2 regions of the Priestia sp. YIM B13486 genome follow, and region 2 is predicted to be linked to the other one. Evidence: a T-box and tRNA genes for the amino acid it is inferred to sense, from the RefSeq annotation. Region 2 holds a T-box; the other holds one or more tRNA genes.
What was found. The T-box of region 2 lies ahead of serS (serine--tRNA ligase). A T-box ahead of a tRNA ligase gene usually reads a tRNA of that ligase, here a tRNA-Ser.

Region 1 (3,408 bases), on a different contig from region 2:
ACGTTAGAGAAATGAATGGAACCAATAAAATAGGATAGGCAACGGCAATACAAACAGCATATATAATTAACTTTGGATACGATAAGTTAAAGATAAGCAAAAAGACTGCTCCATAGAGAAGGAGGCCCCCTGTGAAGATAAACCGAAGGCGATTTTTTTGCTTAATAAACCTTGAGGCAACATAGTATCCTACAAATGCAACCGCTGAATTCACCAGTCCATATGTTCCTAAAGCTAATTCACTTCCCGTCGTAATAAATACCATGACGGATACAACAAAAATGAACGTACCTTCACGCAACCCTTGAAAGAAATGAGCCTGCAATATTCGATTCCAGTCTTTATTGACTTTTCGTTCAGCCCATACTTCTTTAAATTTGTATACTCCTTCCGCTGCGCGTCTTGTAATAAAAAAACTAAGTACAACGGCACCGATAAACAATAGCAGCGATACACCAAACACAATTTTATACCCAAGTGATTCATACAAAGCGGAAATAACAAAGCCCGCTCCTAAAGGACCAATCATCCCTGCAAAAGAGTTTAAGATCCCTAAAAATCCGTTAAAAAAGTCTCTTGTATCAGGTTCTGTAATTTCAAAAGTTAGCACATTAAAAGCTAGCCAATAAAAGCCGTATCCTATACCCAGCAGTCCACCAAGCAATACTAAATACTCGGCTGCGTTAGCTCCACTGACTAATACAGCGATATAAAAAACAGCTAAAAAAGATACACCTAACCTTAAAACCACAACCCGGTCAATTCGTTTGGCCCATTTACCTGCTAAAATAAACGTAAGCGGCTGAAGCACCACTACCGCTAAATTATAAATAGCGAGATCCGAAAATTCGCCTGATTGTTTCCACAGATAAATGTTAACAAACGAATTGGAAATTGAAATAGCCAAGGCATAAAGACCGCCTATAATTAAAAGCAAAAGTAAATCTTTACTAACTTCTACATCTCCAACTACTTTTTTTAATAAAGGCATATCAAAAAACTCCTTTTCTCTTCTACACCTAGTGTGTGAAAAAGAAAAGGAGATATGTAAAAGAATTGGAAAACAAAAAAGCCAGTAAAGGTAATAATTACTTTACTGGCTCTTAAATACGTCTTTAGCTTATTTTGCAGCGTCGTAACGCTTAGCAACTTCGTCCCATTTTACAACATTAAAGAATGCTGAAATGTAATCTGGACGGCGGTTTTGGTAATTTAAGTAGTAAGCGTGCTCCCAAACGTCTAGACCAAGAATTGGCGTTTTGCCTTCCATTAATGGGCTATCTTGGTTTGGTGTGCTTGTTACTTCTAATTCGCCGTTGTTTACAACTAACCAAGCCCAGCCAGAACCGAAGCGAGTTTTAGCTGCATTTGCAAATTCTTCTTTGAATTGATCAAAGCTGCCGAATTTGCTAGCGATAGCGTCTGCTAATTCACCAGTTGGAGCACCGCCACCGTTAGGGCAAAGGATTGTCCAAAATAATGAGTGGTTCGCATGACCGCCACCGTTATTGCGTACTGCTGTACGGATATCTTCAGGAACAGCATCTAAGTTTGAAATTAACTCTTCAATACTTTTGCTTTCTAAATCCGCTTTGCCTTCAACAGCAGCGTTTAGATTTGTAACATATGTGTTGTGATGTTTTGTGTGGTGAATATTCATTGTTTCTTTGTCGATATGTGGTTCCAGTGCATCGTATGCATAAGGTAGTTCTGGTAATTTGTAAGCCATGAATAATTCCTCCTTCAAAATATGTAAGCATTTTGGCGCAAAAGCACCATATACGTTTAGATTAGCAAATTTACCCTACTGTTTCAAATAAAAAGTTCCTAATCCATGATTTATATTTACCTAATTCCCATTCGCTATTCTTTTAAACATAAAAAAAGCTTCTTTTTCTCAAAAGAAGCTTTGAATAGACAATAGTATGGCGGAGGAAGAGGGATTCGAACCCCCGCGGGCTTTAACACCCCTGTCGGTTTTCAAGACCGATCCCTTCAGCCGGACTTGGGTATTCCTCCAACCCTATAAATGGTGGACCCTGCAGGACTCGAACCTGCGACCGGACGGTTATGAGCCGTCTGCTCTAACCAGCTGAGCTAAGGGTCCACATGGCTCCACAGGTAGGACTCGAACCTACGACCGATCGGTTAACAGCCGATAGCTCTACCACTGAGCTACTGTGGAACAATATGAATTATGTATGCCACAAACGTAAATTGGAAAATAGCGGCGGAGGGGATCGAACCCCCGACCTCACGGGTATGAACCGTACGCTCTAGCCAGCTGAGCTACACCGCCATGGCTCCACAGGTAGGACTCGAACCTACGACCGATCGGTTAACAGCCGATAGCTCTACCACTGAGCTACTGTGGAACAATATAACATTTACTAGCGACATTAAAAATTTAACATGTTTCTAGCCTAAAGTCAATATATTATTTTAAAACAGCGTATAAAAAATAGGCAATCATCAGCAGTTGAATAAATCCTTTTGAAATAGCGCCACTAAAAAAGCCAATAACCGAACCTACTCCAATTTTTACTGCGTTGCTAATTGTGGTCCGATGAACAAGCAGTTCTCCTACAATCGCTCCGATAAACGGCCCTAAAATAATTCCAAATCCCGGAATGACAAACGGACCTACAAGCAGCCCAACTGTACTTCCCCAAACACCTGCTCTAGTGCCTCCGAATTTTTTCACACCAATAATATTAGCTATATAGTCTGCTAAAAAAAGTGCCACAACTAACAATCCTTGTATCACCCAAAATAACCAGCTATAGGAGCTGAAATCATAAAATAAACCGTATATAACAAATCCTAGAGCTACAAATAGCACGCTTGGGATGATGGGATAAACTAACCCAACAAACGATACAACAAAGCTAACGATAATTAATGCCCAACATAAAATAGCCACGTTCGCACCTATCCTTTTTAGTATTACTATTTATCATACAATAACTACACCTATAAAGAAAGACCTTGCTTAAGCAAGGTCTTTCTTTATTTTACCTGTGAATAGGTCTTTGCATAACGATCGCCCAGTACCGCTTCCGCAATATTAACCGCATGATCCCCGACCCGTTCTAAGTTGCTAATAATATCCACAAAAACAATAGCAGCAGATCCTGTACAAATGTTTTCATTCAGGCGTAAAATGTGCTTCTTACGAAGTAGACGCTCCATCGCATCAATCTGTTCTTCTTTTTGAATGACTTGTACTGCTTTTTCTCTATCCACTTTTTCTAAAGAAGAGACAGCTTCTTTAACTGTTAGAATAGTCAATTCGAACATATCAGCTAAATCGTTATTAGCTTCTTTGGTCATCTTTACTTTGTTCGTAATTTGATAATCAACAAGCTCAATAATGTTCTCAAAATGATCGCCAATACGCTCAATATC
Region 2 (3,408 bases):
GTGCTGTTGCCGTTATGGCATTAGAGCGTGTTCCAGCTGATATCCGTGCAGCAGGCGGCGTGTCTCGTATGGCAGACCCAACAATTGTTGAAGAAGTGATGAATGCAGTGTCCATTCCAGTTATGGCAAAAGCTCGTATTGGCCATATTGTTGAAGCACGCGTGCTAGAAGCGATGGGTGTAGACTACATCGATGAAAGTGAAGTGTTGACTCCAGCTGATGAGGAGTTTCATTTAAATAAAAATACATTTACGGTTCCATTTGTGTGCGGTTGCCGTGATCTTGGCGAAGCATCTCGTCGTATTGCTGAAGGAGCTGCAATGCTTCGTACAAAGGGCGAACCAGGGACAGGAAACATCGTGGAAGCAGTACGCCATATGCGTCAAGTAAACGCTCAAGTACGTAAAGTTGTGGGTATGGACGAAGATGAGTTAATGACAGAAGCTAAATTATTAGGCGCACCTTATGAGTTATTACTGCAAATTAAACGTGAAGGTCGTTTACCGGTTGTAAACTTTGCAGCAGGCGGTGTAGCAACACCAGCAGATGCAGCGTTGATGATGCAGCTTGGAGCAGACGGCGTGTTCGTTGGATCAGGAATCTTCAAATCAGACAACCCTGAAAAGTTTGCGCGAGCAATCGTGGAAGCAACAACACATTATCAAGACTATGAGCTGATTGCAAACTTATCAAAAGGGTTAGGAAGTGCAATGAAAGGGATTGAAATTTCATCATTATTACCAGAAAACCGCATGCAAGAGCGTGGATGGTAATTTAAAGGGAGTTTTGACAAAATGGTAAAAGTAGGCGTTTTAGGATTACAAGGTGCCTTTCGCGAGCATGCACAAGCATTAGAAGCAGCAGGCGCTGAAGCCATTATCATAAAAAAAGTTGAACAGCTAAACGAAATAGATGGTTTAATCCTACCGGGCGGCGAAAGCACAGCGATGCGTCGTCTGATCGACAAATATGACTTTATGGAACCTCTTCGCCAGTTTGCACAAGCAGGTAAACCGGTATTTGGTACGTGTGCCGGTTTAATTTTACTTGCAGGACAAGTCGTTGACCGTGAAGAGCCTCATTTAGGTGTTATGGATATTACGGTAGCTCGAAACTCGTTTGGGCGTCAACGGGATAGCTTTGAAGCTGCCCTAAATATTAAAGATATCGGTGAAGATTTTATAGGCGTATTTATACGTGCTCCGCATATTGTAGAAGTAGGAGAAAACGTTGAAGTCTTAGCAATGCATAACGATCGAATTGTTGCGGCAAGACAAGGTCAATTCTTGGGATGTTCGTTTCATCCAGAATTGACAGATGATGCTCGCATGGCGCAGTATTTTGTAGCAATGGTTGAAGAAGCTTCAAAAAAACCTGTATAAATGAATTGCATCTTGTAAAGACTTGTAGTACATTATGATTAATAAAAATGATATTGGTATAAAGCGTTGATAGGAAATAGTAATAAGATTTTTGATTTCAAGAGAGTCGATGGCTGGTGTGAATCGATAATCAATTCTTATGAATCCGTCCTGGAGCAAGCTGTCGAAAAAGTAGTAGGCAGTTTCGGTTCATCCGTTATCTGGTTTAAGAGGAAGGCTTATTTTAGCTTTCAATTAGGGTGGCAACGCGGGTAAACTCTCGTCCCTTTCATGGGGATGAGAGTTTTTATTTTGCCCTTTTATACTAAAGGAGGTACTAAATATGTTAGATTTAAAATTTTTACGTGCTAATTTTAATGAAGTAAAAGAAAAGCTCAAGTTTCGTGGTGAGGACTTAACGGACTTAGGTCGCTTTGAAGAGTTAGATGCAAAACGCCGTGAGCTAATTGCTCAAACAGAAGAGTTAAAAAGCAAGCGAAATGAAGTATCACAGCAAATTGCACAATTGAAGCGTGAAAAACAAGATGCTGATCATTTAATCGTTGAAATGCGTGAAGTAGGAGACCGCGTAAAGCAATTGGATGAAGAGCTTCGCAGCGTTGAAGAAGAATTAGAACTATTGCTGCTTTCAATTCCTAACGTTCCACATGAAAGTACGCCTGTAGGTGAAACTGAAGATGATAACGTAGAAGTTCGCAAATGGGGAGAAATTAAACAATTTGATTTTGAACCAAAACCGCATTGGGATTTAGGAACAGATTTAAATATTTTAGATTTTGAAAGAGCTTCGAAAGTAACGGGAAGCCGCTTTGTATTTTATAAAGGGTTAGGTGCAAGATTAGAACGCGCTCTTATTAACTTTATGATGGATTTACATATGGATGAACATGGTTATGAAGAAATCCTTCCTCCATATATGGTGAATCGCACAAGCATGACAGGAACAGGGCAGCTTCCTAAATTTGAAGAAGATGCATTCAAGATTAAAGAAGAAGATTATTTCTTAATTCCTACAGCTGAAGTACCAGTTACAAATTTACATCGTGATGAAATTTTAAGCGGAGATCAGCTTCCAATTGCTTATACAGCGTATAGTGCTTGCTTCCGCTCAGAAGCAGGCTCTGCAGGAAGAGATACACGTGGTCTTATTCGTCAGCATCAGTTTAATAAAGTAGAACTCGTTCGCTTTGTTAAGCCAGAAGATTCCTATGATGAATTAGAAAAATTAACGGGCCATGCTGAAAAGGTTCTTCAACTATTAGGTTTACCTTACCGAGTTCTAAGCATGTGTACAGCTGACTTAGGTTTCACAGCAGCCAAAAAGTATGATATTGAAGTTTGGATTCCAAGTTATGAAACGTATCGTGAAATTTCTTCTTGTTCAAACTTTGAAAGCTTCCAAGCTCGCCGTGCTAATATTCGCTTCCGCCGTGATACAAAAGCAAAACCAGAACATGTTCATACACTAAACGGTTCTGGCTTAGCAATTGGTCGTACGGTAGCTGCAATTTTAGAAAACTACCAGCAGAAAGATGGATCAATTCAAATTCCAGAAGTGCTGCGTCCATATATGGGAAATAAAGAATTTATCTCTAAATAAAAGTAGAAGGTGTTCATTAAGAATTAATTCTTAATGAACATCTTTTTTAAAAACATCAATAAAAGAGTTGACTTTATTATTTGTATATGATAAATTAATACTTGTCGATACGGAGGAATACCCAAGTCCGGCTGAAGGGATCGGTCTTGAAAACCGACAGGGGTGTTAAAGCCCGCGGGGGTTCGAATCCCTCTTCCTCCGCCATATTTGACTTATAATGCAATTAACATAGCGCGATAAATTGGAGATTGGAAAACCGTTACTTATAAGTAACGGTTTTTTATTTGTTAAAAATGCCGCTTTATTTATTAAAGCGGCATTTTTTTATAGATGACGACGTTTTAGCTTTTCATTATGTTGTAAAAAGCGAGCCACTTTTTCAACAATTGATTCAATTGAATCAGGATCCTTGATAAGGTCGTATTC

Region 1: it encodes a tRNA-Ser, which carries the amino acid that the T-box ahead of serS (serine--tRNA ligase) is inferred to sense. The anticodon was not compared.

The regions. Positions count from the first base shown of each region.
Region 1 covers NZ_JBHZOZ010000001.1:454,899-458,306, forward strand. The annotation lists gene ACFX4G_RS02285 (MFS transporter) at 1-991, opposite strand, end outside; gene sodA (superoxide dismutase SodA) at 1,121-1,729, opposite strand; tRNA gene ACFX4G_RS02295 (tRNA-Ser) at 1,927-2,019, opposite strand; tRNA gene ACFX4G_RS02300 (tRNA-Ile) at 2,031-2,107, opposite strand; tRNA gene ACFX4G_RS02305 (tRNA-Asn) at 2,111-2,185, opposite strand; tRNA gene ACFX4G_RS02310 (tRNA-Met) at 2,226-2,299, opposite strand; tRNA gene ACFX4G_RS02315 (tRNA-Asn) at 2,301-2,375, opposite strand; gene ACFX4G_RS02320 (DUF456 domain-containing protein) at 2,438-2,923, opposite strand; gene ACFX4G_RS02325 (Na/Pi cotransporter family protein) at 3,010-3,408, opposite strand, start outside.
Region 2 covers NZ_JBHZOZ010000025.1:4,461-7,868, forward strand. The annotation lists gene pdxS (pyridoxal 5'-phosphate synthase lyase subunit PdxS) at 1-773, shown strand, start outside; gene pdxT (pyridoxal 5'-phosphate synthase glutaminase subunit PdxT) at 795-1,382, shown strand; T-box leader at 1,440-1,652, shown strand; gene serS (serine--tRNA ligase) at 1,705-2,982, shown strand; tRNA gene ACFX4G_RS27800 (tRNA-Ser) at 3,094-3,186, shown strand; gene ACFX4G_RS27805 (deoxynucleoside kinase) at 3,307-3,408, opposite strand, start outside.